Regions from separate parts of the Serpentinicella alkaliphila genome, predicted to be linked through region 2. Evidence: a T-box and tRNA genes for the amino acid it is inferred to sense, from the RefSeq annotation. Region 2 holds a T-box; the other holds one or more tRNA genes.
What was found. A T-box is a leader RNA that pairs with one kind of tRNA and senses whether it is charged. The one in region 2 lies ahead of ileS (isoleucine--tRNA ligase), so its partner is inferred to be a tRNA-Ile.
Positions count from the first base shown of each region.

Region 1: it has a tRNA-Ile gene. The T-box ahead of ileS (isoleucine--tRNA ligase) is inferred to sense a tRNA for this amino acid. The anticodon was not compared.

Region 1 covers NZ_CP058648.1:1,368,820-1,384,668, reverse strand. Annotated here, with positions in the region: gene HZR23_RS07125 (hypothetical protein) at 1-127, opposite strand, end outside; gene HZR23_RS07120 (argininosuccinate synthase) at 276-1,484, shown strand; gene HZR23_RS07115 (flavocytochrome c) at 1,550-3,469, opposite strand; tRNA gene HZR23_RS07110 (tRNA-Leu) at 3,768-3,850, opposite strand; tRNA gene HZR23_RS07105 (tRNA-Tyr) at 3,867-3,951, opposite strand; tRNA gene HZR23_RS07100 (tRNA-Thr) at 3,960-4,034, opposite strand; tRNA gene HZR23_RS07095 (tRNA-Asp) at 4,066-4,143, opposite strand; tRNA gene HZR23_RS07090 (tRNA-Val) at 4,193-4,268, opposite strand; tRNA gene HZR23_RS07085 (tRNA-Glu) at 4,274-4,348, opposite strand; rRNA gene rrf (5S ribosomal RNA) at 4,355-4,471, opposite strand; rRNA gene HZR23_RS07075 (23S ribosomal RNA) at 4,526-7,457, opposite strand; tRNA gene HZR23_RS07070 (tRNA-Ile) at 7,605-7,681, opposite strand; rRNA gene HZR23_RS07065 (16S ribosomal RNA) at 7,752-9,266, opposite strand; tRNA gene HZR23_RS07060 (tRNA-Phe) at 9,443-9,518, opposite strand; tRNA gene HZR23_RS07055 (tRNA-Ile) at 9,549-9,625, opposite strand; tRNA gene HZR23_RS07050 (tRNA-Pro) at 9,637-9,713, opposite strand; tRNA gene HZR23_RS07045 (tRNA-Ser) at 9,721-9,812, opposite strand; tRNA gene HZR23_RS07040 (tRNA-Ser) at 9,818-9,906, opposite strand; tRNA gene HZR23_RS07035 (tRNA-Lys) at 9,911-9,986, opposite strand; tRNA gene HZR23_RS07030 (tRNA-Gln) at 9,994-10,069, opposite strand; tRNA gene HZR23_RS07025 (tRNA-Arg) at 10,088-10,164, opposite strand; tRNA gene HZR23_RS07020 (tRNA-Gly) at 10,178-10,251, opposite strand; tRNA gene HZR23_RS07015 (tRNA-Thr) at 10,257-10,331, opposite strand; tRNA gene HZR23_RS07010 (tRNA-Asp) at 10,362-10,438, opposite strand; tRNA gene HZR23_RS07005 (tRNA-Val) at 10,453-10,528, opposite strand; tRNA gene HZR23_RS07000 (tRNA-Glu) at 10,534-10,608, opposite strand; tRNA gene HZR23_RS06995 (tRNA-Met) at 10,616-10,691, opposite strand; tRNA gene HZR23_RS06990 (tRNA-Leu) at 10,761-10,849, opposite strand; tRNA gene HZR23_RS06985 (tRNA-Asn) at 10,857-10,931, opposite strand; rRNA gene rrf (5S ribosomal RNA) at 10,938-11,054, opposite strand; rRNA gene HZR23_RS06975 (23S ribosomal RNA) at 11,109-14,037, opposite strand; rRNA gene HZR23_RS06970 (16S ribosomal RNA) at 14,245-15,759, opposite strand.
Region 2 covers NZ_CP058648.1:452,301-468,149, forward strand. Annotated here, with positions in the region: gene ileS (isoleucine--tRNA ligase) at 1-2,850, opposite strand, end outside; T-box leader at 2,913-3,123, opposite strand; gene HZR23_RS02375 (aconitate hydratase) at 3,386-5,326, shown strand; gene icd (NADP-dependent isocitrate dehydrogenase) at 5,329-6,597, shown strand; partial or broken gene HZR23_RS02385 (transposase) at 7,037-7,459, opposite strand; gene HZR23_RS02390 (poly(R)-hydroxyalkanoic acid synthase subunit PhaE) at 7,622-8,614, opposite strand; gene gmk (guanylate kinase) at 8,775-9,380, opposite strand; gene HZR23_RS02400 (hypothetical protein) at 9,500-10,177, opposite strand; gene HZR23_RS02405 (GerAB/ArcD/ProY family transporter) at 10,208-11,293, opposite strand; gene HZR23_RS02410 (spore germination protein) at 11,392-12,822, shown strand; gene HZR23_RS02415 (Ger(x)C family spore germination protein) at 12,823-13,935, shown strand; gene HZR23_RS02420 (cupin domain-containing protein) at 13,979-14,320, opposite strand; gene HZR23_RS02425 (hemerythrin domain-containing protein) at 14,347-14,751, opposite strand; gene HZR23_RS02430 (hypothetical protein) at 14,867-15,076, opposite strand; partial or broken gene HZR23_RS18170 (IS91 family transposase) at 15,081-15,849, opposite strand, start outside.

The DNA of each region.
Region 1 (15,849 bases), 920 kb from region 2:
ATATTAAGTAGAAAAATAATAGACTAGTGTCTCCCTTCTCGAACAAAGGCCCTTCTAATAACACTAGAGCAAGCAATATAAAGAAAAACAATAAACTTTTCTTGCTCTTTTTATGGGTATTAGTCATATTAGTACCCCCTTTAGTTAATTAGTTATTATATAATATTCATTTACCAAAATTATTGTGCCATGATTTTATGAATAGTATTGCATATTTATGCATTTGTGTTTATAATTATATAGTATATTAAACATTTATTTGGGAGGATTGTAATATGAGTAAAGAAAAAGTTGTTTTAGCTTATTCTGGCGGACTAGACACATCCGTTATATTAAAATGGTTAGAAAATACATATCAATATGAAGTAATCGCTGTATGTATAGATGTTGGACAAGGGGATGATTATAGCTCTGTAGAGGAAAAAGCTCTTAAGACAGGTGCTGTTAAAGCGTATGTTATAGATGCCAAGGAAGAATTTGTTTCAGATTATATTTTTCCTACATTAAAAGCTGGTGCAACATATGAAGATGATTATTTATTAGGTACTTCCTTTGCAAGACCATTAATAGCTCAAAAACTTGTAGAAATTGCTGAAAAAGAGGGCGCTGTTGCTATCTCACACGGAGCTACAGGTAAAGGTAATGACCAAGTTCGTTTCGAAGCAACTATAAAAGCATTAAATCCAAATTTAAAAATTATTGCTCCATGGAGAATATGGGACTTAAAATCAAGAGAAGATTGTATTGATTATGCAACACAAAACAATATTCCTATAACTGTAACTAAGAAGAATATATATAGCAGAGATCAAAATGTATGGCACTTAAGCCATGAGGGTGGAAACTTAGAAGATCCATGGAATGAGCATGATTCAGAAATATATCAACTTACTGTTCCACCAGAAAAAGCACCAGATAGCCCTACATATGTTGAAGTTGAATTCCTTAATGGAGTACCAGTAGCAGTAGATGGTGAAAAACTATCACCTTTAGCTATTGTAGAAACTCTAAACAAAGTTGCTGGAGCAAATGGTGTGGGTGTAATTGATATTGTTGAAAACCGTTTAGTAGGGATGAAATCAAGAGGGGTTTATGAAACTCCTGGTGGAACAGTATTGTTCCAAGCACACAGAAGCCTAGAGAAACTTACATTAGATAGGATGACAATGAGCTTTAAGAAAATTGTATCTGAAAATTACGGACAACTTGTATATGATGGTTTATGGTTTACACCTTTAAGAGAAGCTCTTGATCAGTTCGTAGATAGTCTTTCTCAGACTGTAACTGGTAAAGTAAGAGTTAAACTTTATAAAGGTAATTGTACAGTAGTTGGAGCTTCATCTCCATACTCATTATACAATGAAGAGTTTGTTACTTTTGGTGCAGACGAAGTATATAATCAAAAAGATGCAGAAGGATTTATTAATCTATTTGCACTTCCATTAAAAATTAGAGCAATTATGAATGAAAAAAATAAAAAATAAGAATTATAAAAACCTCTCATCAGCTAGATGAGAGGTTTTGCAAATTCTTCCCTTATTAAATTAGTCTACTCCTTTGGTATAAAATCCGGCACGGTTCCATTAACAGCTACTCTACCTGCAATTATACCGTGAACGGCCGCATCAGGAATAGCATTTGATCCAAGACGATTTGTTCCATGAACTCCACCTACAACCTCACCTGCAGCATAGAAACCAGGGATAATTTCACCCCAAATATCTTGAACTTCCGTTCTTTCATTTATTGTTAAGCCACCCATAGTATGATGAACAGACGGCCATTGTGGTATTGCATAGTAAGGGCCCTTATCTATTTTAAGCATTACACCCTTATCTATTTTCTTGTTAAATTCGGGATCTTTACCTGCCTCAACATAACTATTATGATTTTTAATAGTACTAACTAAAGTCTGAGCAGACATGCTTATGCTCTGTCCTTTGTACTGATGAGTATTTATAATACTAACTAACTCCTCTAGAGTACTAGCTTTAAATATTCTATCTGATTCTATTCCGCTAGATAATTGAGTTTCAGAAATAAAGCCACCTTTTTCAACAATTTCTTGACCGAATATTGAAAATGTTGGGAATCCCCCACTCTCCTGAGCAGCTCTAGAACAAACATCCCGTCGTTCACCCTCATTTACATATCTTTTACCATTAACGTCCACATACACAATACCTGAACTTGGTCCACTGAATGGTATTACGGCTGTTGCATCAAGTACACCATTATTTGGGTCAGCAAAAGGGTATAGCTGAATATATGACATCTGAGTTGTATTTGCACCTATCTCTTGTGCCATAATAATCCCTTCTCCAGTGGCACCCACATGATTAGTTGTTGGTATGTCCGCAGTTAAGCCTGGTACATGTTTAGAGCGCATCTCAACATTGCCTCCAAATCCACCAGTAGCAAGAATCACACCCTTGTTTGCTTTAACACTCATAAGCCCATCCTTTGTTTTAACTTTTATACCAATTACTCTTTGTTCACCTGTTGTCTCACGATAAATTTGCACCATTTCTGTATTTAGCATTACTGTTGTAGACGTATCTGCTAGTATTTTCTTTTGAACTGCTACTATATCAGCACCAATACCATTCTTCGTTGTGTAAGTACGATAACCATAATGACCACCAGGGCGTGTAATTGACTCTCTCACCTCTAAACCATTATCTAGCATTAAATTTAGAAAATATGGAGCTCCGTATACTAAGTTTTTAACTAACTTAGTATCATTCATATAGTCTCCACCTTTAATAGTATCTTCAATATGCTTCTGGGCACTATCCGGTGTTAGATTCAGTTTTTTATATAATTCATCTGCTATTTTACTTGTATACGATGCATATACCCCTCCGTTTATTTGGGAGTTCCCACCAAGAACAGGCATTTTGTCAATTAGTAACGTTTCGGCTCCTAAAGTTGAGGTCTCATAAGCAGCAGCTAATCCTGCAAATCCACCGCCTACTACTACTACATCATATGTTAAATCCCAAGTCTGAGGTAAATCTTTCGTACCCATTGGGGGACGACTATTAATACTATCACTTCCGTCAGCAACATTTTTAATGTTAAACTCACTTGATTGTCCACCTGCTTTTTCTATTGCTAAAGTTACTGCACTAATAATGGCTGAACTAGTCATTGTTGCGCCTGATATTGTATCAATACCGATAGATTGTTTTTCAATTATATTTTTGGGTATTTCTTTCAAAGCCACATCAGATACATTAGGTGTCTCAGAATGAGATACTACTTCCACAGCCTTAATCGAGGTATCGCTTAAAGTTACTTTTACTTTCATTGGCTTAAATCCATTAACTTCAACTATATATTCGCCTGCTTTCATCTTTGGACTACTAGTATTAGCACTATTCGTATTTTGATTAGAACAAGCAGCTAACGAAATTATAAGTAGAATGGTAATCAGTATGGACATCAATTTAATCTCTCTTTTCATAGAGACTATACCTCCTAATATTATTTAGAGTATCAACTAAATATTTAAAAACAAAGGTTGGGTAACCGTTAAATCCCTATGGGTCATAAATATATACTTTAGCAAGCATATTTTAACCACTTCCTGTTTGTTAATTTTTTATCTATGTTCTACACTATATACTTATGTTATTATTTTACATTTATTCCATGTTAAGTTATAAATACGACATAATCTCAAGATAATAATTAAGTTTTACAATACTAAAATTATTTCACCATAAAAAAAACCATAGATTAAATAATCTATGGTTTTTTTATGGTGCGGGTGGAGGGACTTGAACCCCCACGGTCGCCCGCTAGATCCTAAGTCTAGTGCGTCTGCCAATTCCGCCACACCCGCATATATATAATTAAAATGGTGGAGGGAGAAGGATTCGAACCTTCGAAATCGTCGATAACAGATTTACAGTCTGCCCCCTTTGGCCACTCGGGAATCCCTCCATTTTTTATGGAGCTGGCGATAGGAATCGAACCTACAACCTGCTGATTACAAGTCAGCTGCTCTACCTTTGAGCCACGCCAGCGTGTTTAATGTTACTTCTTTTGTTTTTTTAATGGCGACCCGGAAGGGGCTCGAACCCTCGACCTCCAGCGTGACAGGCTGGCATTCTAACCAAACTGAACTACCGGGCCATTATTCAGTAATAAAATATTAAGCTAAGATTTTATCTTAGCTTTGTTTTGGTGGGCGCAACAGGACTTGAACCTGTGACCCCCTGCTTGTAAGGCAGGTGCTCTCCCAGCTGAGCTATGCGCCCATATTTGGTGACCCCTAGGGGAATCGAACCCCTGTTACCGCCGTGAAAGGGCGGTGTCTTGACCGCTTGACCAAGGGGCCATATTTAAACCGCAACGACCTACTCTCCCAGGCGGCTGCCCGCCAAGTACCATCGGCGCTGAAGGGCTTAACTTCTGTGTTCGGTATGGGAACAGGTGTGACCCCTTCGCTATTGTCACGATTTATTGAGAGTGTTCTCTCAAAACTACAAGTGAGATTTTAAAGCTTTCATCTTTTTTGGTCAAGCCCTCGACCTATTAGTATCGGTCAGCTTAATGCATTACTGCACTTACACCTCCGACCTATCTACCAGATAGTCTCTCTGGGGTCTTACCCCTTTCGGGTGGGAAATCTTATCTTGAGGGGGGCTTCGTGCTTAGATGCCTTCAGCACTTATCCCTTCCGTACTTAGCTACCCAGCTGTGCTCCTGGCGGAACAACTGGTGCACCAGCGGTACGTCCATCCCGGTCCTCTCGTACTAAGGACAGCTCCTCTCAAATTTCCTGCGCCCGCGACGGATAGGGACCGAACTGTCTCACGACGTTCTGAACCCAAACTCGCGTACCACTTTAATGGGCGAACGAATGTACCAACCCTTGGGACCTACTTGACCCCAGGATGTGATGAGCCGACATCGAGGTGCCAAACCTCCCCGTCGATGTGGACTCTTGGGGGAGATAAGCCTGTTATCCCCGGGGTAGCTTTTATCCGTTGAGCGATGGCCCTTCCACTCGGTGCCGGATCACTAAGTCCGACTTTCGTCCTTGCTCGACCTGTTTGTCTCGCAATCAAGCTCCCTTCTGCCTTTACACTCTTCGCACGATTTCCGACCGTCTTTGCCGAGTAACTTTGAGCGCCTCCGTTACTCTTTAGGAGGCGACCGCCCCAGTCAAACTGCCCACCTGACAGTGTCCCAAAACCAGATCATGGCTCATGGTTAGAACTTCAATAATACAAGAGTGGTATCCCAACGTCGACTCCTCCAAGACTGGCGTCCTAGTATCTTAGTCTCCCACCTATTCTGTACATGTAGTATCAAAATCCAATGTCAAGTTGCAGTAAAGCTCCACGGGGTCTTTCCGTCCTGTCGCGGGTAACCAAAGATCTTCACTGGTATTACAATTTCACCGGGTGCATTGTTGAGACAAACGTCCAAATCGTTACGCCTTTCGTGCGGGTCGGAACTTACCCGACAAGGAATTTCGCTACCTTAGGACCGTTATAGTTACGGCCGCCGTTTACTGGGGCTTAAGTTCTGTGCTTCGAGCTTAACCCTAACACTTCCCCTTAACCTTCCAAAGACCGGGCAGGCGTCGGCCCCTATACGTCGTCTTTCGACTTAGCAGAGACCTATGTTTTTGCTAAACAGTCGCTTGGACCTATTCTCTGCGGCCGGGTTATGCTTACGGCGCGAAGCCTTCACACATCCCGGCACTTAAGACCTTCTCCCGAAGTTACGGGGTCATTTTGCCGAGTTCCTTAACAATGCTTCTCCCGTTCGTCTTAGGATTCTCTCCTCGCCTACCTGTGTCGGTTTGCGGTACGGCACCTTAAATCTCGATAGAGGCTTTTCTCGACAGTTTGGATTCAGTCACTTCGCTACTTATTTTTCGCTCCCCATCACATCTCGGGATCTATGAAAAAGCGGATTTGCCTGCCTTTTCTCCCTACCTGCTTAGACGCACTCAACCAACGGTGCGCTTGACCTATCCTCCTGTGTCCCCCCTTCTCTCAAACGATTCTTGGTGGTACAGGAATTTCAACCTGTTGTCCATCACCTACGCCACTTGGCCTCGGCTTAGGTCCCGACTTACCCTGAGCGGACGAACCTTCCTCAGGAAACCTTAGGCTTTCGACGGGCAGGATTCTCACCTGCCTCTCGCTACTCATGCCAACATTCTCACTTCTATGCAGTCCACTACTCCTTCCGGTATAGCTTCTACCCACATAGAACGCTCGCCTACCATGTATTTCTACATCCATAGCTTCGGTGATACGTTTGAGCCCCGGACATTTTCGGCGCAGGATCACTCGACCAGTGAGCTATTACGCACTCTTTAAATGTATGGTCGCTTCTAAGCCAACATCCTGGTTGTCTATGCAATCCCACATCCTTTTCCACTTAACGTATACTTTGGGACCTTAGCTGATGGTCTGGGCTCTTTCCCTCTTGACCACGGATCTTATCACTCGTAGTCTGACTCCCGATCTTAAGTTTACGGCATTCGGAGTTTGATAGACTTTGGTAACCGGTGAAGGCCTGGGTCATTCAGTGCTCTACCTCCGTAACTCATTTAATCGAGGCTAGCCCTAAAGCTATTTCGGCGAGAACCAGCTATCTCCGAGCTCGATTGGAATTTCACCTCTACCCACAGGTCATCCAGTGACTTTTCAACGTCAATTGGTTCGGACCTCCACGAAATTTTACTTCCGCTTCATCCTGCCCATGGGTAGGTCGCTCGGTTTCGGGTCTATGACATGCAACTTTCGCCCTATTAAGACTCGCTTTCGCTTCGGCTCCGGACCTTTAGTCCTTAACCTTGCTACATATCATAACTCGTTGGCCCGTTCTACAAAAAGTACGCGGTCACACTTTAACGTGCTCCCACACTTGTAAGCAAAGGGTTTCAGGTTCTATTTCACTCCCCCCGGGGTTCTTTTCACCTTTCCCTCACGGTACTATGCGCTATCGGTCACCAGGTAGTATTTAGCCTTGGGGGTGGTCCCCCTGCTTCCCACAGGGTTTCACGTGTCCCGTGGTACTCTGGATCATAGCTTAGAGTCTTCTCGTTTCGTATACGGGGCTTTTACCCTCTTTGGCCTGACTTTCCAGTCATCTTCTACTACGATACCTCTCCTTTTTTGCTATGTCCTCAACCCCGAAAGTAAACTTTCGGTTTGGGCTTATCCCTTTTCGCTCGCCACTACTTAGGGAATCGATTTTTCTTTCTACTCCTCAGGGTACTTAGATGTTTCAGTTCCCCTGGTATCCCCTCTACTAGCTATTTATTCACTAGCAGATACTTGAATATTACTTCAAGTGGGACCCCATTCGGACATCTACGGATCTTTGCCTGCTTGCGGCTCCCGTAGCTTTTCATGACTTACCACGTCCTTCTTCGGCTCCTGGTGCCAAGTCATCCTCCCTTTGCCCTTACTAGCTTGACCTTTAAAAGATGCTTGTAAATTTCTTTACTTAACTTTATTTCTCACTTTGCAGTTTTCAAAGAACACTTGTTCTTCCTGCCTTTTGGCCGGAATACTATATTACCATCTTTTTATCTTCATGTCAATTGGTACTTGATGGCATTTGTTTGGTGGGCTCAAGTGGACTCGAACCACCGACCTCACGCTTATCAGGCGTGCGCTCTAACCACCTGAGCTATGAGCCCAATTTTTATCTTTTGTTATTGAAAGACAAAGTCTCTCAAAACTAAACAGTATAGAAGCTTTTCTCCTTAGAAAGGAGGTGATCCAGCCGCACCTTCCGATACGGCTACCTTGTTACGACTTCACCCCAGTCATCGACTTCACCTTCGACAGCTCTCTCCATTTCTGGTTAAGTAGCTGGCTTCGGGTGCTTCCGACTCCCATGGTGTGACGGGCGGTGTGTACAAGACCCGGGAACGCATTCACCGCGACATTCTGATTCGCGATTACTAGCAACTCCAGCTTCATGTGGGCGAGTTTCAGCCCACAATCCGAACTGGGACCGACTTTATGGGATTTGCTTAAGATCACTCTCTTGCTGCCCTTTGTATCGGCCATTGTAGCACGTGTGTAGCCCTGAACATAAGGGGCATGATGATTTGACGTCATCCCCACCTTCCTCCGAGTTATCCCCGGCAGTCTCTCTAGAGTGCCCACCCTAAGTGCTGGCAACTAAAGATAAGGGTTGCGCTCGTTGCGGGACTTAACCCAACATCTCACGACACGAGCTGACGACAACCATGCACCACCTGTCACTTCAGTCTCCGAAGAGAAGGAACCGGTTAAGGTTCTGTCTAAAGGATGTCAAGTCCAGGTAAGGTTCTTCGCGTTGCTTCGAATTAAACCACATGCTCCGCTGCTTGTGCGGGTCCCCGTCAATTCCTTTGAGTTTCACTCTTGCGAGCGTACTCCCCAGGCGGAGTGCTTAATGCGTTAGCTCCGGCACTGAAGGTCTCCCTCCAACACCTAGCACTCATCGTTTACGGCGTGGACTACCAGGGTATCTAATCCTGTTTGCTCCCCACGCTTTCGTGCCTCAGCGTCAGTTACAGTCCAGAGAGTCGCCTTCGCCACTGGTGTTCCTCCTAATATCTACGCATTTCACCGCTACACTAGGAATTCCACTCTCCTCTCCTGCACTCAAGCCAAACAGTTTCAAAGGCTTACTACGGTTGAGCCGTAGCCTTTCACCCCTGACTTGTTTGGCCGCCTACGCACCCTTTACGCCCAGTGATTCCGGATAACGCTTGCCCCCTACGTATTACCGCGGCTGCTGGCACGTAGTTAGCCGGGGCTTCCTCCTAAGGTACCGTCATTATCTTCCCTTAGGACAGAGCTTTACGACCCGAAGGCCTTCTTCGCTCACGCGGCGTTGCTGCATCAGGGTTTCCCCCATTGTGCAATATTCCCCACTGCTGCCTCCCGTAGGAGTCTGGACCGTGTCTCAGTTCCAGTGTGGCCGGTCACCCTCTCAGGTCGGCTACTGATCATCGTCTTGGTAAGCCATTACCTTACCAACTAACTAATCAGACGCGGGCCCATCCTATGCCGAAGTTCTTTGACCATTTAGGGATGCCCCTAATCGGCTTTATGCGGTATTAGCACTGGTTTCCCAATGTTATCCCCCTGCATAGGGTAGGTTGCCCACGCGTTACTCACCCGTCCGCCGCTAGGATTTGGAAGCAAGCTTCCTCCTCCTCGCTCGACTTGCATGTGTTAGGCACGCCGCCAGCGTTCATCCTGAGCCAGGATCAAACTCTTAATTAAAAATTTCTGGGTTGCATCTTTTTGATGCTTTTTTTCTTGCTGGCTTTCTATACTGTTTAGTTTTCAAAGACCTTTTTTATCTGCCGCTTTTGGCGACTTATCTAATATATCATTTTTGATTTCTTATGTCAATTCTTATTGCTTGGTAATAATTTGAAATAATTATTTGCAATAAATGGTGCCCAGAGGCGGAATCGAACCACCGACACGGAGATTTTCAGTCTCCTGCTCTACCGACTGAGCTATCTGGGCATATATATACCATTAAATAATGAAGTTATATGGTGGGCCTTCAGGGACTCGAACCCCGGACCTGCCGGTTATGAGCCGGATGCTCTGACCAACTGAGCTAAAGGCCCTCACTAAAAAATGGTCCGGGTGGAGAGATTCGAACTCCCGACCCCATGGTCCCAAACCATGTGCGCTACCAAACTGCGCTACACCCGGATAATAATGGCGGAGAAGGCGGGATTCGAACCCGCGCGCCGCATACACGACCTAACGGTTTAGCAAACCGTCCTCTTCAGCCTACTTGAGTACTTCTCCATTATTGGCGGAGAGGGTGGGATTCGAACCCACGGCCCCTTTCGGAGTCACTGGTTTTCAAGACCAGCTCCTTAAACCGCTCGGACACCTCTCCTAAATGGTGATCCATCCGCGACTCGAACGCGGGACACCCTGATTAAAAGTCAGGTGCTCTACCGACTGAGCTAATGGATCACTTATATGGCTGGGATATCAGGACTCGAACCTGAGAATGACGGAGTCAAAGTCCGTTGCCTTACCGACTTGGCTATATCCCAACATTGAAATTTATAACATGGCGTGCCCACAGGGATTCGAACCCCGGACACACGGCTTAGAAGGCCGTTGCTCTATCCAGCTGAGCTATGGGCACATGTATATATTATTGGAGCGGGTGAAGGGAATCGAACCCTCGCGGTCAGCTTGGAAGGCTGAAGTTCTACCACTGAACTACACCCGCATATATGGAGCTGGCGATAGGAATCGAACCTACAACCTGCTGATTACAAGTCAGCTGCTCTACCGTTGAGCCACGCCAGCATTAATATATTTTCTAATTTAGTTTTAAAATGGCGATCCGGAAGGGGCTCGAACCCTCGACCTCCAGCGTGACAGGCTGGCATTCTAACCAACTGAACTACCGGACCACTTGTTTAAAATATGGTGGGCGCAACAGGACTTGAACCTGTGACCCCCTGCTTGTAAGGCAGGTGCTCTCCCAGCTGAGCTATGCGCCCATATTTGGTGACCCCTAGGGGAATCGAACCCCTGTTACCGCCGTGAAAGGGCGGTGTCTTGACCGCTTGACCAAGGGGCCTAGTTTATGGTTGCGGGGGCAGGACTTGAACCTACGACCTTCGGGTTATGAGCCCGACGAGCTGCCAACTGCTCCACCCCGCGATATTGCAATCACCTAAATCTCCGATTTAGTGTGAGTGTAATACTATAGCCGAGTTTCATATTTAAAACTGGTGCCGAGGACCGGAATCGAACCGGTACGATCTTGAAGGACCGCAGGATTTTAAGTCCTGTGCGTCTGCCAGTTCCGCCACCTCGGCATATAAATGGCTCCAAAGAGAGGGCTCGAACCTCCAACCTACCGGTTAACAGCCGGTTGCTCCACCATTGAGCTACTTTGGAACATCTAAACCGCAACGACCTACTCTCCCAGGCGGCTGCCCGCCAAGTACCATCGGCGCTGAAGGGCTTAACTTCTGTGTTCGGTATGGGAACAGGTGTGACCCCTTCGCTATTGTCACGATTTATTGAGAGTGTTCTCTCAAAACTACAAGTGAGATTTTAAAGCTTTCATCTTTTTTGGTCAAGCCCTCGACCTATTAGTATCGGTCAGCTTAATGCATTACTGCACTTACACCTCCGACCTATCTACCAGATAGTCTCTCTGGGGTCTTACCCCTTTCGGGTGGGAAATCTTATCTTGAGGGGGCTTCGTGCTTAGATGCCTTCAAAGACTTATCCCTTCCGTACTTAGCTACCCAGTGTGCTCCTGGCGGAACAACTGGTGCACCGGTACGTCCATCCCGGTCCTCTCGTACTAAGGACAAACTCCTCTCAAATTTCCTGCGCCCGCGACGGATAGGACCGAACTGTCTCACGACGTTCTGAACCCGACTCGCGTACCACTTTAATGGGCGAATGGCCCAACCCTTGGGACCTACTTCACCCCAGGATGTGATGAGCCGACATCGAGGTCCAAACCTCCCCGTCGATGTGGACTCTTGGGGGAGATAAGCCTGTTATCCCCGGGGTAGCTTTTATCCGTTGAGCGATGGCCCTTCCACTCGGTGCCGGATCACTAAGTCCGACTTTCGTCCTTGCTCGACCTGTTTGTCTCGCAATCAAGCTCCCTTCTGCCTTTACACTCTTCGCACGATTTCCGACCGTCTTTGAGGAACCTTTGAGCGCCTCCGTTACTCTTTAGGAGGCGACCGCCCCAGTCAAACTGCCCACCTGACAGTGTCCCAAAACCAGATCATGGCTCATGGTTAGAACTTCAATAATACAAGAGTGGTATCCCAACGTCGACTCCTCCAAGACTGGCGTCCTAGTATCTTAGTCTCCCACCTATTCTGTACATGTAGTATCAAAATCCAATGTCAAGTTGCAGTAAAGCTCCACGGGGTCTTTCCGTCCTGTCGCGGGTAACCAAAGATCTTCACTGGTATTACAATTTCACCGGGTGCATTGTTGAGACAAACGTCCAAATCGTTACGCCTTTCGTGCGGGTCGGAACTTACCCGACAAGGAATTTCGCTACCTTAGGACCGTTATAGTTACGGCCGCCGTTTACTGGGGCTTAAGTTCTGTGCTTCGAGCTTAACCCTAACACTTCCCCTTAACCTTCCAAAGACCGGGCAGGCGTCGGCCCTATACGTCGTCTTTCGACTTAGCAGAGACCTATGTTTTTGCTAAACAGTCGCTTGGACCTATTCTCTGCGGCCGGGTTATGCTTACGGCGCGAAGCCTTCACACATCCCGACCCCTTCTCCTTCTCCCGAAGTTACGGGGTCATTTTGCCGAGTTCCTTAACAATGCTTCTCCCGTTCGTCTTAGGATTCTCTCCTCGCCTACCTGTGTCGGTTTGCGGTACGGGCACCTTAAATCTCGATAGAGGCTTTTCTCGACAGTTTGGATTCAGTCACTTCGCTACTTATTTTTCGCTCCCCATCACATCTCGGGATCTATGAAAAAGCGGATTTGCCTGCCTTTTCTCCCTACCTGCTTAGACGCACTCAACCAACGGTGCGCTTGACCTATCCTCCTGTGTCCCCCCTTCTCTCAAACGATTCTTGGTGGTACAGGAATTTCAACCTGTTGTCCATCACCTACGCCACTTGGCCTCGGCTTAGGTCCCGACTTACCCTGAGCGGACGAACCTTCCTCAGGAAACCTTAGGCTTTCGACGGGCAGGATTCTCACCTGCCTCTCGCTACTCATGCCAACATTCTCACTTCTATGCAGTCCACTACTCCTTCCGGTATAGCTTCTACCCACATAGAACGCTCGCCTACCATGTATTTCTACATCCATAGCTTCGGTGATACGTTTGAGCCCCGGACATTTTCGGCGCAGGATCACTCGACCAGTGAGCTATTACGCACTCTTTAAATGTATGGCTGCTTCTAAGCCAACATCCTGGTTGTCTATGCAATCCCACATCCTTTTCCACTTAACGTATACTTTGGGACCTTAGCTGATGGTCTGGGCTCTTTCCCTCTTGACCACGGATCTTATCACTCGTAGTCTGACTCCCGATCTTAAGTTTACGGCATTCGGAGTTTGATAGACTTTGGTAACCGGTGAAGGCCCCTAGGTCATTCAGTGCTCTACCTCCGTAACTCATTTAATCGAGGCTAGCCCTAAAGCTATTTCGGCGAGAACCAGCTATCTCCGAGCTCGATTGGAATTTCACCTCTACCCACAGGTCATCCAGTGACTTTTCAACGTCAATTGGTTCGGACCTCCACGAAATTTTACTTCCGCTTCATCCTGCCCATGGGTAGGTCGCTCGGTTTCGGGTCTATGACATGCAACTTTCGCCCTATTAAGACTCGCTTTCGCTTCGGCTCCGGACCTTTAGTCCTTAACCTTGCTACATATCATAACTCGTTGGCCCGTTCTACAAAAAGTACGCGGTCACACTTTAACGTGCTCCCACAGCTTGTAAGCAAAGGGTTTCAGGTTCTATTTCACTCCCCTCCCGGGGTTCTTTTCACCTTTCCCTCACGGTACTATGCGCTATCGGTCACCAGGTAGTATTTAGCCTTGGGGGGTGGTCCCCCCTGCTTCCCACAGGGTTTCACGTGTCCCGTGGTACTCTGGATCATAGCTTAGAGTCTTCTCGTTTCGTATACGGGGCTTTTACCCTCTTTGGCCTGACTTTCCAGTCATCTTCTACTACGATACCTCTCCTTTTTTGCTATGTCCTCAACCCCGAAAGTAAACTTTCGGTTTGGGCTTATCCCTTTTCGCTCGCCACTACTTAGGGAATCGATTTTTCTTTCTACTCCTCAGGGTACTTAGATGTTTCAGTTCCCCTGGTATCCCCTCTACTAGCTATTTATTCACTAGCAGATACTTGAATATTACTTCAAGTGGGTTTCCCCATTCGGACATCTACGGATCTTTGCCTGCTTGCGGCTCCCGTAGCTTTTCATGACTTACCACGTCCTTCTTCGGCTCCTTATGCTTAAGTCATCCTCCCTTTGCCCTTACTAGCTTGACCTTTAAAAGATGCTTGTAAATTTCTTTACTTAACTTTATTTCTCACTTTGCAGTTTTCAAAGAACATGCTTTAATTACCCAAGTCTCGTATTTGGTGTAATTGAAGTACTCAGCATTAGCTGAGCTTCATATTAAATTACTTCTTTTTTGAAAAAACCTTCATCGAAGGTCTCTCAAAACTAAACAGTATAGAAGCTTTTCTCCTTAGAAAGGAGGTGATCCAGCCGCACCTTCCGATACGGCTACCTTGTTACGACTTCACCCCAGTCATCGACTTCACCTTCGACAGCTCTCTCCATTTCTGGTTAAGTAGCTGGCTTCGGGTGCTTCCGACTCCCATGGTGTGACGGGCGGTGTGTACAAGACCCGGGAACGCATTCACCGCGACATTCTGATTCGCGATTACTAGCAACTCCAGCTTCATGTGGGCGAGTTTCAGCCCACAATCCGAACTGGGACCGACTTTATGGGATTTGCTTAAGATCACTCTCTTGCTGCCCTTTGTATCGGCCATTGTAGCACGTGTGTAGCCCTGAACATAAGGGGCATGATGATTTGACGTCATCCCCACCTTCCTCCGAGTTATCCCCGGCAGTCTCTCTAGAGTGCCCACCCTAAGTGCTGGCAACTAAAGATAAGGGTTGCGCTCGTTGCGGGACTTAACCCAACATCTCACGACACGAGCTGACGACAACCATGCACCACCTGTCACTTCAGTCTCCGAAGAGAAGGAACCGGTTAAGGTTCTGTCTAAAGGATGTCAAGTCCAGGTAAGGTTCTTCGCGTTGCTTCGAATTAAACCACATGCTCCGCCGTTGTGCGGGTCCCCGTCAATTCCTTTGAGTTTCACTCTTGCGAGCGTACTCCCCAGGCGGAGTGCTTAATGCGTTAGCTCCGGCACTGAAGGTCTCCCTCCAACACCTAGCACTCATCGTTTACGGCGTGGACTACCAGGGTATCTAATCCTGTTTGCTCCCCACGCTTTCGTGCCTCAGCGTCAGTTACAGTCCAGAGAGTCGCCTTCGCCACTGGTGTTCCTCCTAATATCTACGCATTTCACCGCTACACTAGGAATTCCACTCTCCTCTCCTGCACTCAAGCCAAACAGTTTCAAAGGCTTACTACGGTTGAGCCGTAGCCTTTCACCCCTGACTTGTTTGGCCGCCTACGCACCCTTTACGCCCAGTGATTCCGGATAACGCTTGCCCCCTACGTATTACCGCGGCTGCTGGCACGTAGTTAGCCGGGGCTTCCTCCTAAGGTACCGTCATTATCTTCCCTTAGGACAGAGCTTTACGACCCGAAGGCCTTCTTCGCTCACGCGGCGTTGCTTTGCATCAGGGTTTCCCCCATTGTGCAATATTCCCCACTGCTGCCTCCCGTAGGAGTCTGGACCGTGTCTCAGTTCCAGTGTGGCCGGTCACCCTCTCAGGTCGGCTACTGATCATCGTCTTGGTAAGCCATTACCTTACCAACTAACTAATCAGACGCGGGCCCATCCTATGCCGAAGTTCTTTGACCATTTAGGGATGCCCCTAATCGGCTTTATGCGGTATTAGCACTGGTTTCCCAATGTTATCCCCCTGCATAGGGTAGGTTGCCCACGCGTTACTCACCCGTCCGCCGCTAGGATTTGGAAGCAAGCTTCCTCCTCCTCGCTCGACTTGCATGTGTTAGGCACGCCGCCGCGTTCATCCTGAGCCAGGATCAAACTCTTAATTAAAAATTTCTGGGTTGCATCTTTTTGATGCTTTTTTTCTTGCTGGCTTTCTATACTGTTTAGTTTTCAAAGACCTTTTTTATCTGCCGCTTT
Region 2 (15,849 bases):
TAATTCCTCTGTTAAAGTAGTATCTAATATAACAAACAGGTTATTTTCCATTTCTACCATAAAGCCTTCCTTAGCAGAAATTGAAATCATTACATAGTCTTTTTGAACTTGTATTTTCTCACTATCTAATTCAACTTCTATAGTTTCTCCTGCCTCTAGCTTAGGTACTACTTCAGAAGCATCTAGTTGATTTAAAGCATTTCCAAGAAGCTTTATTTTACTTCCTAATATAGAACCAGCTACCTTAAAGTTTGGTTTTAAACTGAAATCCATAAAGTCTTTTAAATCTTTTTCGAAGTATACTTCTTTAATATTTAATTCCTCTTGAATTAAAGGTACTAAATCTGATATTAACTCCTCATATTTTCCATCAATAAGGATTTTTTTAAGTGGCTGTCTAACTTTAATTTTAGACTGAGCTCTAGCGGCCCTTCCTAATCCTACAAGATCCCTTACTAAATCCATTCTTTCCTCTATTTCAGCTTTGATTAACTCCCTATTGGCTTCAGGATAATCAGCTAAATGAACTGATTCTTCTCCTGTTAGCTTTTGGAATAAATCATCAGATATAAATGGAGCAAATGGTGCAACTAATTTAGTAACTCCTACTAGTACTTCATAGGTTGTGTTGTATACAGACTTTTTATCATCCGTTAAATCTGAAGCCCAGAATCTTCTTCTAGCCCTTCTAATATACCAGTTAGATAAGTCTTCATTAACAAAGTCTTGTATCTTTCTAACTGCCTTTGTTAAATCGAATATATTTAATTCTTTTTCTACTTCAACTAATAAGCTATTGTACTTAGATAAAATCCATTGATCAAGCTCTGGTCTTTCATTAAATGGAATAAAGAAGCTATTTGGATCAATATTATCTGTATTTGCGTACATAGTAAAGAATGTATATACATTTTGTAGGGTTGTAAAGAACTTACTTTGTACTTCCTTTAATCCCTCTATATCAAATTTTGTAGGTGTCCATGCTGGTGATACGTATAATAAATACCATCTTAAAGCATCTGCCCCATATTTATCAAATAACTCAAATGGATCTACAGTGTTTCCTTTAGATTTAGACATTTTTCTTCCGTCTTTATCTAAAATTAAATCATTCACTAATACGTTTTTGTATGGTGATTTACCCATAACAAATGTTGAAATAGCTAATAAGGAATAGAACCATCCTCTTGTTTGGTCAATACCTTCACAAATAAAATCCGCAGGGAATAATTTATCGAAACTATCCTTATTTTCAAATGGATAATGATGTTGTGCAAAAGGCATTGCCCCACTATCAAACCAACAGTCAATAACATCTGTAACTCTTGTCATAACACCTTCACAAGTATCACATTTTATTTTAATATCATCTACATATGGTCTATGCAGCTCTACAGTTTCATCTAATTTATCAACAGCCTTTTCGATTAATTCTTTTCTAGATCCTACTGATTGGGTATGGCCGCAGTCACATCTCCAAACATTCAATGGAGTTCCCCAATATCTACTTCTAGAAATAGCCCAATCGTTTAAGTTGTCTAGCCAGTTTCCAAATCTTTTTTCACCCACATAATCTGGATACCAGTTTACCGTATTGTTGTTTTCTATAAGCTTGTCTTTAAGTTTAGTCATTTCAATATACCAGCTTGGTTTTCCGTAATATAAAAGTGGAGTAGAACATCTCCAACAATGTGGATAGTTATGGTCCATTTTTTCCTTTTTAAATAGTTTTCCTTCTCCGTGTAACCATTTGATAATATCTACATCGCTATCAATTACAAAACGACCTTCCCATGGAGTAGCAGTATATTTTCCTTCTTCATTTACAGGTTGAAGTACTGGTAAGTCATATCTTCTTCCAACTTGGTAATCATCCTCACCAAAGGCTGGGGCCATATGAACTATACCCGTACCATCTCCTGTAGTAACAAATTCAGCATTTGTTACAAAGAAGGCTTTTTTATCTGGAGTAACGAATGGCATTAATTGCTCATACTCAACATACTCTAAGTCTTTTCCTTTTAATTCCTCTAAAACTTCAAATTCTTCACCAACAACTTTTTTAGCTAAATCTTTTGCTAGAATATATACTTTTCCGTCTTCTAATTTAACTTTTACATATGTTACTTCCGGATGAACTGCTAAAGCAACGTTCGATGCTAATGTCCAAGGAGTAGTTGTCCAAACTAGGAAATACTCATCCGCATCCTTTCTTTTAAAAGGAACAATTACTGTATTGGTCTTAATTTCCTTATATCCTTGAGAAACCTCATGGGATGCTAAACCAGTTCCACATCTAGGGCAGTAAGGAAGAATTTTATGACCCTCATAAATATATCCTTCTTTAAAGAACTTATCTAATATCCACCAAACTGATTCGATATAGTCGTTATCTAATGTAATATATGGATTATCTAAATCTATAGAGTAACCCATTCTTTCTGTCATTTCTCTCCATTGCTTTTCATAAGTAAATACAGATTCTCTACATCTGTCATTAAATGCAGCTATACCGTAGTTTTCGATATCTAACTTGCTTGCCAGCTTTAATTGCTTTTCTACTTCAATTTCAACTGGAAGACCATGAGTATCCCAACCAGCCTTTCTTTTAACCTGGTACCCCTTCATCGTCTTATAACGGCAAACAGAGTCCTTTAATGTTCTAGAAATAACATGATGAATTCCAGGTCTTCCATTTGCTGTAGGAGGTCCTTCATAGAATACAAATTGCTCTTTTCCTTCACGATTTTCAATACTTTTTTCAAGTATATTATTTTTATTCCACTTTTCTCCTATTGCATTTTCCCGTTCAGCTACAGGTAAATTTGATAAGGATTTAAATCCATCCATTATATTCATCCTTTCATTTTTTAAATTTTTAAATATAAAAAGTCCCTAAAGCAAATAATTACTTTAGGGACGAAATAATCGCGGTACCACCCTTTTTGCACAAAATGTGCCACTTAAAACAGTTAACGCATGTTATAACGTAAGAACTTACTTTTTTTCAGTTCTTAAACTCAAGGGTGATATTCATAAAAAACGTTACAATAATCTCTCAACCTAGGATTATCTCTCTGTAGTCAACGGACTTTTTACTACTTTCCCTATCATAGTATTATAGTTAATTTAATTTTTATTATCAAAGAAAATTATATAATTATATTTTAAACAATGTCAAGTAATTTATTAGTTTCTTAACTTGTATTTTCTTGACTGACACGAACATAAACAGTATAATAATACATAAATGTTTTTGTTATGGTATAATATAAACACGGGTAGCCCCTATCTACTATTTGTACAATAGCCAAAATCCGTCCGAAATATACTGAATATTTAAATTTATTTTAAAATTAAAAATATATTAAAGGAGCTTGATAATATGAGTGGAAAAAGCTTAACCTACAAAATACTTGAAAACCACCTTCTGTCTGGAAATCTTAAAACCGGTGAAGAAATCGAGATTAAAGTTGATCAAACATTAACTCAAGACTCTACTGGTACTATGGTTTATCTTCAATTAGAAGCAATGAATATTGATGAGATAAAAACTGATATTTCTGTTGCCTACGTTGACCATAATACGCTTCAAGCAGGGTTCGAAAATGCTGATGATCATGAATTCATTAAAACTGCTGCTGCAAAATATGGTATCGTTTACTCCAAGCCTGGGAATGGAATTTGTCATCAACTTCATTTGGAAAATTTCGGAAAACCCGGAGCTACCCTTATAGGCTCTGATAGTCATACCCCTACCGGCGGTGGTATCGGTATGATTGCCATCGGAACTGGTGGACTTGACGTTGCAATTGGTATGGCAAGTGGTAGCTACTTTGTAAAGGTACCTAAAATCGTTAATATTAAATTATCTGGTAAGCTTAACAAATGGGTATCAGCAAAAGATGTTATCCTTTATGTTCTACAAAAGCTTACAGTAAAGGGCGGAGTAGGCAAAATTATTGAATACTCTGGAGAAGGTGTTGAATCACTTTCTGTTACAGATAGAGCTACAATAACTAATATGGGTGCAGAGCTAGGGGCAACTACTTCAATTTTCCCTAGTGACAAATCAACATATGAATTTTTAAAGGCTCAAGGCCGCGAAGATGCTTGGCAGGAATTAAAGGCAGACAATGATGCAGTATATGATGAAGTAATTGAAATAGATCTATCAGATATTCCACCGCTTTTAGCTAAACCTCATAGTCCTGATGCAGTTGATTCAATTGTTCAACTTGAGGGTACTAAAGTAGACCAGGTTTTAATTGGAAGTTGTACTAACTCCTCATATAACGATTTAATGAAGGTTGCAGCTATATTAAAAGGTAATAAAGTTCATCCTGATGTAAGTCTAGGAATATCTCCAGGTTCAAGTAATATCCTTCAAATGCTTGCTGACAACGGAGCTTTAGGAGACATGATACAAGCCGGAGCAAGAATACTTGAATGTGCCTGTGGTCCTTGTATAGGTATGGGCCAAGCTCCAGCTACTGATGCAGTTTCCTTAAGAACATTTAATAGAAACTTCTACGGTAGAAGTGGAACTAATAGTGCAAGTGTATATTTAGCTAGTCCAGAGCTTGCTGCTATTGCTGCTATTAAAGGTACTATGGTTGACCCAAGAACTTTAGATACTAATATTGATATTAAAATAGAAGAGCCAGAAAAATATTATACTGATAAAAACTACTTTATCTTCCCTTCTGAAGAAGGTAAAAAATCTGTTGTTAAAATGGGACCAAACATTAAACCATTCCCTATCAATGGACCATTAACAGATACAGTTGAGGGTAAAATTGTTTTAAAAACTGGGGATAATATAACTACAGATGATATTATGCCATCAAATGCAGCATTACTACCATTTAGATCAAATATCCCTCATCTTTCTAAGTTCTGTTTCAGTACTATAGATGAAAACTTCTGGAAAAGATGTGAAGAAAATAATGGTGGTATAATTCTAGGGGCTGACAATTATGGTCAAGGCTCAAGCCGTGAGCATGCTGCTTTAGCACCACTTCACCTAGGAATTAAAGTAGTTATAACTAAAACCTTTGCAAGAATTCATAAGGCAAACCTAATTAATAGCGGTATTGTACCTTTAGAGCTTGTTAATGAGAAGGATTATGACGGACAAGATCAAATGGATGAGTTAGTAATTAATGACTTGGTTACTTCATTAAAAGAAGGTAAAAATATTAAAGTATATAACAAAACTAAAGATATAACTTTTGAAGTTAAATTCAATGGTTCTTCAAGAGACGTTGATATTTTACTTGCAGGTGGTAAATTAAATTACACTAAACAAGGATTGGAGGGTTAGTTATGAGTAATCCAGAAAAAATTACTGTAGTAGATGGAAAATTAAATGTTCCTAATCATCCAATAATTCCTTTTATTGAAGGTGACGGTACAGGTCCAGATATTTGGGCAGCTTCTGTAAGAGTTATAGATGCAGCTGTGGATAAAGCATACGCTGGAACTAAATCTATAGCATGGAAGGAAATACTTGCGGGCGAAAAGGCATTTAACCAAACAGGAGATTGGCTTCCTGAAGAGACTTTAGAAGCAGTTAGAGAAAATATAATTGCTATTAAAGGGCCTCTTACTACTCCTATCGGAGAGGGTATTAGATCTTTAAATGTTGCATTTAGACAAGAATTAGACCTATACGTATGTTTAAGACCAGTTAGATATTTTCCTGGGGTTCCTTCCCCGGTTAGACGTCCTGAATTGACAGATATCGTTGTTTTTAGAGAAAATACTGAAGATATCTATGCAGGAATTGAATATGCTAAAGGAACTGATGAAGTTAAAAAAGTAATAGGCTTTCTTCAAAATGAAATGGGAGTTAAGAAAATTAGATTCCCAGAAACTTCAGCTATTGGTATTAAACCAATTTCTGAAGAAGGAAGTAAACGTCTAATTAGAGCTGCCATTGAATATGCAATTACTGAAAATAGAAAAAGTGTTACTCTAGTTCATAAGGGTAATATTATGAAGTTTACTGAAGGCGGATTTAAGAAGTGGGGCTATGAATTAGCTGAAACTGAATTTGCCGATAAGACCTTTACTTGGAACCAATATGATCAAATTAAAGATGCTGAAGGAACAGCTGCAGCAGATGCAGCACAAAAACAAGAGGAGGCTTCTGGGAAAATTATTGTAAAAGACTCTATTGCAGATATATTTTTACAACAAATATTAACTAGACCAGATGAATTTGATGTAGTTGCTACTATGAATTTAAATGGTGACTATATATCAGATGCCTTAGCAGCTCAGGTAGGTGGAATTGGTATAGCACCTGGAGCAAACATTAATTATATGACAGGTCATGCAATTTTTGAAGCTACTCATGGTACCGCTCCTAAATATGCAGGTTTAGATAAGGTTAACCCTTCTTCGGTAATATTATCAGCTGAAATGATGCTTAGACATCTTGGCTGGAACGAAGCAGCAGATTTAATAATTAGCTCTATAGAAAAAACTATAGCTAATAAAACCGTAACTTATGATTTCGCAAGAATGATGGATGGAGCTACAGAACTTAAAACTTCTGAATTCGCAGATGCCTTAATAAAAAACCTATAATCAAAACAAAGAGAAACCATTTTAGGTTTCTCTTTAGTTTTGTTTTTATTTATTTATTTCTATTTAGCCTCCCATTATGAATACTCATCCTATTATCATTAGGAGAGTATTTCTGTATAAATCAAAATTTCTCTTTCATATTTACCTTTCATATTTATTGGTATGGAAAATATCGATAATAATATAATAATTAATTTAATAATAGATATTTATCGTTAATCAATAAATATTATGTTAAAATTGAATTGAAAAAACAAGCGAGGTGGTAGCCATTCTCAATAGCATATAGTAGCACTACAAGGTGGTAATTTAGACTACCACGCCAAACAAAAGTGTAACGACTAGCATTTGCTTCGATTTTGGTGCCATCTATAAAAAGAGCTTCAAGAGAGACCAAACCTTCCTTTTGGAGACGTCTCATGAACTGATAATATAAATCCTTAAGAATGTCCTTCGATAGTTTGTTATTGATGAAGTCATAGAAAGTATCGCGCTGTGGCCTTTCGCCTTGAGCAAGCCAAATGTAGGCAATGTCTCTAGCACACAACTCTACAATTCTATCTACTGCTCTTACACCGCTAAGAGCAGAATAGACTAATACAGAAAATAACATGATGGGGTTATTATAACCTTTTCGTCCCAATCTGTTGTACTGATTTAACAAACTAGAGAAATCTAGCTCTTTCATAATACGTTTCACTACGTGTACAGGATCATCTAATGGAACACCAATTTGGTATAAATTATAATTAATTCGGAGTTGCCCAAATTCAAAAAATTTGTTATAAAAATTATACATGTTTTTTGTTTTGCACGAATGTTGCAATAGCAAATCGAAATTAAGATGGGGGTCAGATACCATCTTTTTTTCGTGCAAAAATCCTCCTACAATGTATATTCGACATTTGCAGGAGGATTTCCTTTTTGAATTATAATTTTTTTGTTTTTTTAGCTAATTATTTCCCGACAGCCCCATATATTTCTCTTTATTTTTATTGTAAAATTTTGATTAAACAGGCTGAATTTATTTCTTTCTAGATTTTCCAATCACTTCTTTAATCCCTTCTAGGTCTTTCTTAGTAGCAAAGGGTTGCATATTCAATTGCATATCTATAATATTTTCATAATTTGACTTAAACTCATTTATTGCTTCAGTTACCTTATCAGTTAAATCAATAAATTCACTGGAGTTAAATAATTCTTTATATGCTTTCTCATTTAGTTTCCACCAGAATGTATAAAAGTCTTCAAAGGTGGTATCCTGTAATCCTTTTTCAATAAGACTTTGATATTTTTCAATAGTCTCTTCCATACAGTCATATCCAACTTTAAGTAATTTTTCATTAAATTCGATTAAACTATTATTGTAACTAATATAATTGTTTATGCTTTTTATTTGCATGTCATAAAGTTCATTATTTGTTATTACTTTTGGGAAAGCCATCATAGTTTTAATAGACTTTTTCCAATTCTCATTCCAGTAATTCATATATTTAAAAGCAGCATCTTTATCCCCGAGCATACTCTTAAATACAATACTTTGTAGTTCTTTACTGTTATTATAAAGTGACTGGTATAATTCTTCTGTACCCTTTATAAAAATTCTTTGTATTTGTAATGCCTCAGCAAAAATTTCTTGTATAGGTTTTGGTAAATAAGGTATGAAGTTTATAGATAGATATTTTATATACTCTTCTGTATTCTCTTGAAACATTTTTATATTTTCCGTACTTATATCTTTATAGCTTACATTTTCTAAAATGTTTTCATAAAATCTCTTTAAATTGCTGTATGCCTTTTCTGCCGTTACTAGTGTATTATTAATGTCAAAATAATCATTCTTCTCAACAAACTTAGAATAATTCTTCTTATAAATATCACTTACAGATTCGTACCAACTATTATACATATCTATATATGACCTAGATAAGCTATTATTTTGGTAGTACTCAACAAGTTTTTTCTGGTTATTAACCCACTGTCCTACAAAACTTTCTTGCATTTTTTCTTCTTTCATTTTTAATTCCCCCTAAATTGTTTTTCAGCCAACCTCTGTTCCCCATGTTTGAATAACCTAGTTTACAGTTGAAAAAATTAAAAATGCTGAAGTGTATACACCCCAACATTTTAATTTTTGTTGTTAAATATAATATATGAAATAAAAAACAATTTAGAACCTATTTTTCTGTATATTTTTCTATTACGTCACAAAATTCTCCTGAAGCCTTATTCAAATCATCGTTAAGAATTATATAATCGTATTCACCACTTTTAGCCTCCTCGAAGGCAACTCTTTCCATACGTTTTTCTATTTCTTCAGTTGTTTCTCCACGGTGAATTAATCTTTCCTTTAAGGTTTCTGTATTTGGTACTTTAATAAAAATTAATACAGCATCATCTTTAAAAATAGATTTAACCTTTGTGGCTCCCTTAACATCTAGATCCGTTATAATATGATATCCGTTTTCAACAGCGTATTGATAAGTCTTTAAATGAGTTCCATAGAAATCCCTTCCATGGACCTTTTCATACTCCAAAAATTCATCATTATCTATCATTTTTTGAAATGTTTCAATATCTGTGAAGTAGTATGGATTTCCCATACTTTCACCTGCACGCATTTGTCTTGTTGTGAAAGATGGTATAAATGTTATTTTTAAACCTTTATCTAAAGCTCTTTTAATTAGTGTATTTTTACCAGATCCAGCTGAACCAACCACTATAAATGCCTTACCTCGCTGATTAGTCTTTTTATCCTGGTCAAAATTTACAATAGTGCTCATCCAAAATCTCTCCTTTTATTTCACCAAAAAGTCTATGTCCTTTATTATAAGTATTCTAACACATATTGTAAACACATATATAGCCCTCTCATACTTTTTCTTTTATTTTTCTACATTTTTTATTCTTCTACTGACTCTAACTGAATTATTACCTCATAGTTTTCTCCAGTAAAAATGCTTTTTATTAAACCATATCTTACTGCGTAATAATTAACTGACTCACTTTCACCATCTATATTTCTTTCCCTAACCCTTATAGTTTCAAATGTTCCATAGGGCACTGTTAAGGGTTCATCTACAGCCTCTATTTCATAGGTCATCTCATCGTCTTCCCATGTATTACCTACTTCTATAGGGCTTCTTAAAATTGATTTACTTCTATTTCTCTGACCTACTTCCGTATAGTCTTCCTCGTCATAAACCTCTTCCTGAGCAAATATTAAAACAATTTCTGTATCGCTTATATCATAAACCTTAGCTATTGTTGTAGCTGCTGATTGTTCCATATGCTGAACTATATTATTATTTGTGTGAGCTACCCATGTTATTCTATCCGCATGGGCATAACCTTCCCCACTAAAACTTAAGCGTAAGCCAGGTTCCGTTAAAAAATAGTTACTTAGAGATAACCTCTCCTCTCCGTTAACATCCGGCTCCTCTGTATCACCATCTTGTACTTGTCCTGGACCTGGTTGCTCTCCAACCTGATCTCGTCCTCTAATGCCCCTATTATAAAAGAAAATACCCCCAACAATTAAAGCAATTATTAATAATATAATCCAATGCTGTCTTTTCATGTAAATACTCCCTTCATTTAATAAAAATAATTAATAGCTCTTACTAGTTTTACCCTTAATTTTAATCGAAAACACAATAAACGAAATTAAAGGTATAACAAAGAAGTTTGCAAAGCTTATATATGTATAGTAATTAAGAAAATCAAATAAAAGGTCTAAATCGGATACTAACCAAAATCCAATTGCATAAATTATTACACTTAATAAATATATTCTATACTTATGAGTTATACCCAAGTGCTTCAAGGTTAAAAGCAAAGCATAAAAGGTTATAACATATTTTAAAAACCATCCTCCTACTATTTGCAGCATAACAAACAACTCACCAAATTCATAAAATCTGGCATAGCTTATCATTTGTGTTTGGAGAAGTTTAGGGTATGGCATTTCGTATAGCCTAGTTATTTCAAAGGTTGAAATAGCACCTGTAATAGATACTATTTGCATTTGAATGACATAGATTAAACCTATTGCCCCATGTAGTACTAACTTACTTTTATCTTTTACTTGTGTTAAAAAAGGAAAAACAATAGCTACACTGCCATATAATCCTAATATCTTTATCATAGTTACAAAAAAGCCTAGGGTTAAACCATCATCAAAAACCGGAAGTAGTAGCCTCGCTGATTTATATCTTGTAGTTAAAAATGCTAAGTGTATACCAGCTATAGTAATCAAAGTAATTCCTACCAAGGCTACAGTTACTACTGCAACCAAATCTTTTCTTATAGTATAAATAGCTGGAAATACTAAAAAAATCATAAAGTACCAAGATGGTGTTTCAAGTAGCATATTTATTTGCATTGCATTTGCTTCAACTGAAGCGCTTTCTACTAATGTTATAAATAATGTTAAAGCATATAAGACTATTAAAAATCTTCCTAATTTTTCTCCGTATACATCTTCGTAAATTTTAAAAATATTAAATTCTTGTCCTTTTTTATTAGTTCTGAATATAAATTGTGTGAAAGCCAAAATTATAAGAGAACAAACTATCATAGCTACCCAGGAGTCTCTACCACTATTTCGTATAAACACCTCTGGATACGTTTTAAGCGAAACTATACATGTAGCAGCTATTAAAAATGCCAAATGTTTAGTATTAAATTTGTCCATGGACTAACCCCCTTACTGTTAAAATCATATATTTCATTATTTGCCATAAAAATGCATATTATTCTTTCTACGTAAAACAATATACATGGGGTGATTGTATGAGTCGAAAACATATTTTAGTAAATCAGTATGAAAATAATATAAATACAATTAAGGAAAAACTTAAAAATGCGTATGATGTGAAATATAGGGAAATTACTACCTCTAAAGGATTTGTCTGTGCAATTTTTATAGATAATATGGTTGACCATGCTTTTTTAAGTGATAATATTCTTGCTCCACTTTTAGATTCTGAAACTCTGCCTGAAAATATTGAACAACTAAAAAAAGAAGTTATTGAATCCAATGTTACGGATACGGTACAAACTATAGACGAAGCAATTCTTAATATTCTTTCAGGTAATGTAATTCTTTTCTTTAGCTTTTGCGAAGGAATACTTTACTGTGAAGTTAAAGGAATGAATCGTAGAGCAATTGAACAACCTATAACAGAAACGACAATCAAAGGACCTAGGGAAGGATTTGTAGAGGATTTAGCTATAAATATTTCTTTAATTAGAAGGAGAATTATGAATCCAGGTTTAAAAATAGAAGATTTTCGTTTAGGTGGGCACTCTCAAATAGGGGTTGCTCTGATTTATCTTGAGCAGCATGCCCCAGAAAAGCTTGTAACCTTTATAAGAACTAAAATTAAAATGATGCAAAATAGACACTTCGTCTTTGCAATAAACAATATTGAAGAGGAACTAAGAAGTAAAAATACCTTTTTTAATACAATTGGATATAGTGAGCGTCCGGATATAATAGCATCAAATCTATCTGAGGGTAGAGTTTGTGTTATGGTCAATGGTACACCCTTTGTTTTAATTGCCCCATATTTTTTTATAGATCACTTTATGTCTCCGGATGACTATTATAACAATATGTTCATTGGTAGCTTCGATAGAATTTTAAGATGGTTAGCATTTTCTATAGCAATGATTCTACCAGCACTATATTTAGCCCTAACTACATATCATTTCAAGCTAATACCAACGGTACTTGTGTTTAGGGTAGCTGTATTAAGGTCTGGTGTACCATTCAATACAGTTATAGAAATATTTATTATGTATTTTTTCTTCCTTATTTTACGGGAGGCAGGGATTAGACTTCCATCCCCAATCGGACAAGCAATAAGTATATTCGGAGCACTTATATTAGGTGATGCCGCTATTGGCGCTGGCCTAACGTCACAAATAACCGTATTAGTTGTTGCATTATCATCTATTTGTACATTTTTAATTCCGACTTTATTTAATGCTACGGTTGTATGGACTAGCGTTCTTTTATTATTTACTGCCTTATCAGGGCTTCCTGGCTTTTATATTGCCTTTATAATGTTTATATCTCATATAGCTGGTCTAACTACTTGTGGTTACCCATTTTTATATCCCCTAGGCACACTCACAACCTTTAAATTCAGAGATATATTTTACAGAAAAAAACTCAAGGACATTTCAAATAATATTCTTCATGGAGATGAAAAATAGATGTTAAAAGTACGTTTAACTATATTACTAATTATTGTAACAATAATTTTAACAGGTTGTTTTAATTACAGGGACTTAAATAGAGCAATTTTTGTTACAATGCTCGTTATAGATATAGATGATCAGGATAATATAGTAGTATATGCTGAAGCCTTCCATTCCTATAGAAGTAATAAAAACAATACGGAGCAAGGCCAAAGGCTTGTTTTTCATGCAACTGGTCCCTCATTATTTGGTACGATACGTAAGCTAAATGTTGCCTCTAGATACAAAATAGATTATAGCCAGTGTAAGATGTACGTTTTTACAGAGAAGGCAGCAAAAAATGGTATAGCTGATTTCCTTGATTTTCTTATAAGAGATCAGGAATTTTTAATAAGAGCCTTTTTAGCAGTATATTTAGGTCCACCTGAAGAATTGTTAACAGCTGAAATTAAGCAGGATGAATATATTGGAATATACTTATATGAGCTGTTCCAAGATAGTCTTCTATCTTCTATTCTTGTTAATTATAGGTTTAGCGATAATGTAAATACTAGATTAATGGGTAAACATATAGATAAAATGAATGCAATCAAAATTGAACAGGAAACTGTTGACCAATTTGTATCTGCACAAGGGGCGGCGGTATTTGAGAATGACATTATGGTAGATATGTTAACATTAGATGAGACAATTTATTGTAATTTTTTATATGATAGAATACAATCCGGTGCTATAGAAATACAACATCCGCAACACGAGGATAAAACCCTTACATTAGAAATCCGTAAAAGTAAAACAAAATCTAAAATGGATTATGATGGACGAAGAATCCTGATGAAGGTGAATATTGATACAGATGTTGTTATTGCAGATGCACAAAGTGGTTTAGACTGGAATAAGGAGACAATAGAGAAGATCGAGCATTTAGCTGCAGTTAAAATTAAGGATGGTACAGAGGCTCTATTTGCTAAATTTAAAGAAAAGGGTATAGATCTTCTAGATGTTAAACATGATGTAGATATAAGGTATCCAAAGTCAAATGTTGAAAATCCAATTATGATAACAAATCTGACTTCAGAAGTTAAAGTACATATTAAGGGCAGTACATATATTAGAGGATCTAGATAGAAAAAACGGACGCTATAAGCATCCGTTTTTCTCTTTTGACCCTTTATTCTAAACTAAATACTACAGTTAATAGCATTTTAAATTGCTCTACTGCAAGCAGGGCATGTGGTACTCCCGCTGGCATTACTACTGTTTCTCCTTTTGTTAGTACTAGTTTTTCCTCACCTATAGTTATCTCTGCTGTCCCATCTAAAATAACTACCATTGCATCCCCGGATGCCGTATGCGAGCTTATTTCCTCGTCCTTATCAAAGGCGAATACAGTTAAGCTTAATGGTCTTCCCTGGGCTAATGTTCTACTTATCACTTTACCCTCTTGATAATCCACCAATGAAGCTAATTCATACTTTTTTGATAAATCAATATTCTTAATTAATTTCTTCATACTTAACACTCCTCATATAATTTTATTTATTCAGAACATAATTGATATAGCTCATTGTCCTCTTTAATAATTCTCTTTCTTAAGAGAGAAAAAACTTTTTCTGATTCTTTTTCAAAATCCTTAATACCTAGAGCTAGCTTACTAGGTGTATTGAATTTTGTTTTAAATGAATTATACTCATTTACTAAGTTACCCATTTCATCCATGTATTTAAAGGCAATTTCTCGATATTTCGTACTATTTAATAGTTCTGGATATAAATGTTTATCCTCTATACTAAGATGAACCTTTAGTTTTCCTGAAAGGGAATTTATTAGCTTTACAATATTCTCATTTTGATTATTACTTTTATCTTTTATACTACTTTCTATTTCATTTATTAAATCCATTATTTCTGTATGCTGTCTTTTTAATAGCTCCGACTGTTTCATTATTATGCCCCCTTTATTCTTTAAGTTAATTGTAAAGAAAAAAAGGATATATTTCCGTGATTACAGTCACAAAACACCATATTTCTATAAAAAAATCCCCTGACGGGGACTGTGTTTAAAAAGGAATACACTCATCATCTTCTTCTAGGTATGAGTGTTTTTCTTCTTTTTGTTCACCAAAATAATAAAAATCCTCATTACAATTAGGGCATACCATAATCGGCATACCTTTTCTATTTTTATTTTGTTCTTCGTCGTACTCTTCGTCACAGTAGGTATCCAAATCTGCAAACTCATCCACAATATCTGCGGGAGCCCACTCCAAATACTTACACTTCAAACAATGATATTTGTACAACTTTTCTTTGTAATGGCGCTCTACTAATGGGCTCATATAATATTTCCTCCATATCCCTAGATTCTCTTATATCATATATCACCCCATAGTCTTTATGCCATATTCTCCATAAAATTTTTTCAGTGGTACATTTTACACATAAAAGTGGATTTCTTCCGAAATTCTCTATAATCCTCTCTTTCCAGGTCTTTTTCTTTTCAAAACTTTTTCTCTTATCCCTAAGCAATTTTTCTATAGACTTTTCCTTCATAAAATTATATAGATGCACTATATCCTTGGATATCTTATTTCTTCTCCTTGAATACAGTCCATATCTTCTTACTGTCTTGAATCCTTTAGGTACTATATGTTGTGTTATTTTTCCTATAAATTCTAACACATCCATAGTTATCTTTACTTTTTTTCCATCGTTATGATCTTCATACCAAAACGTAACCTTTTCTCCATCATATTCCTCTATTCTATATTCTGCTATAGCTGCTCTAGCAAGATATCTTCCTATGTACTTTACTGCTTGTCTTGTATCATTCAGTTTTCTCTTTGCATTAACATAAAACCCATTTGGATATCTTTTATACATCTCACTTATTAGCTGCCTGGTTTCATAACTATTAAAATATTTCTTAATTATTTCTAGTAGCACCTTCTGCCATGCTTTCTTCAAAAATGGATATGGTATATATTCAACACTCTTCCACCAATTATTATTTCTATCTATTGCTCCCTCTGTTACTAATGCA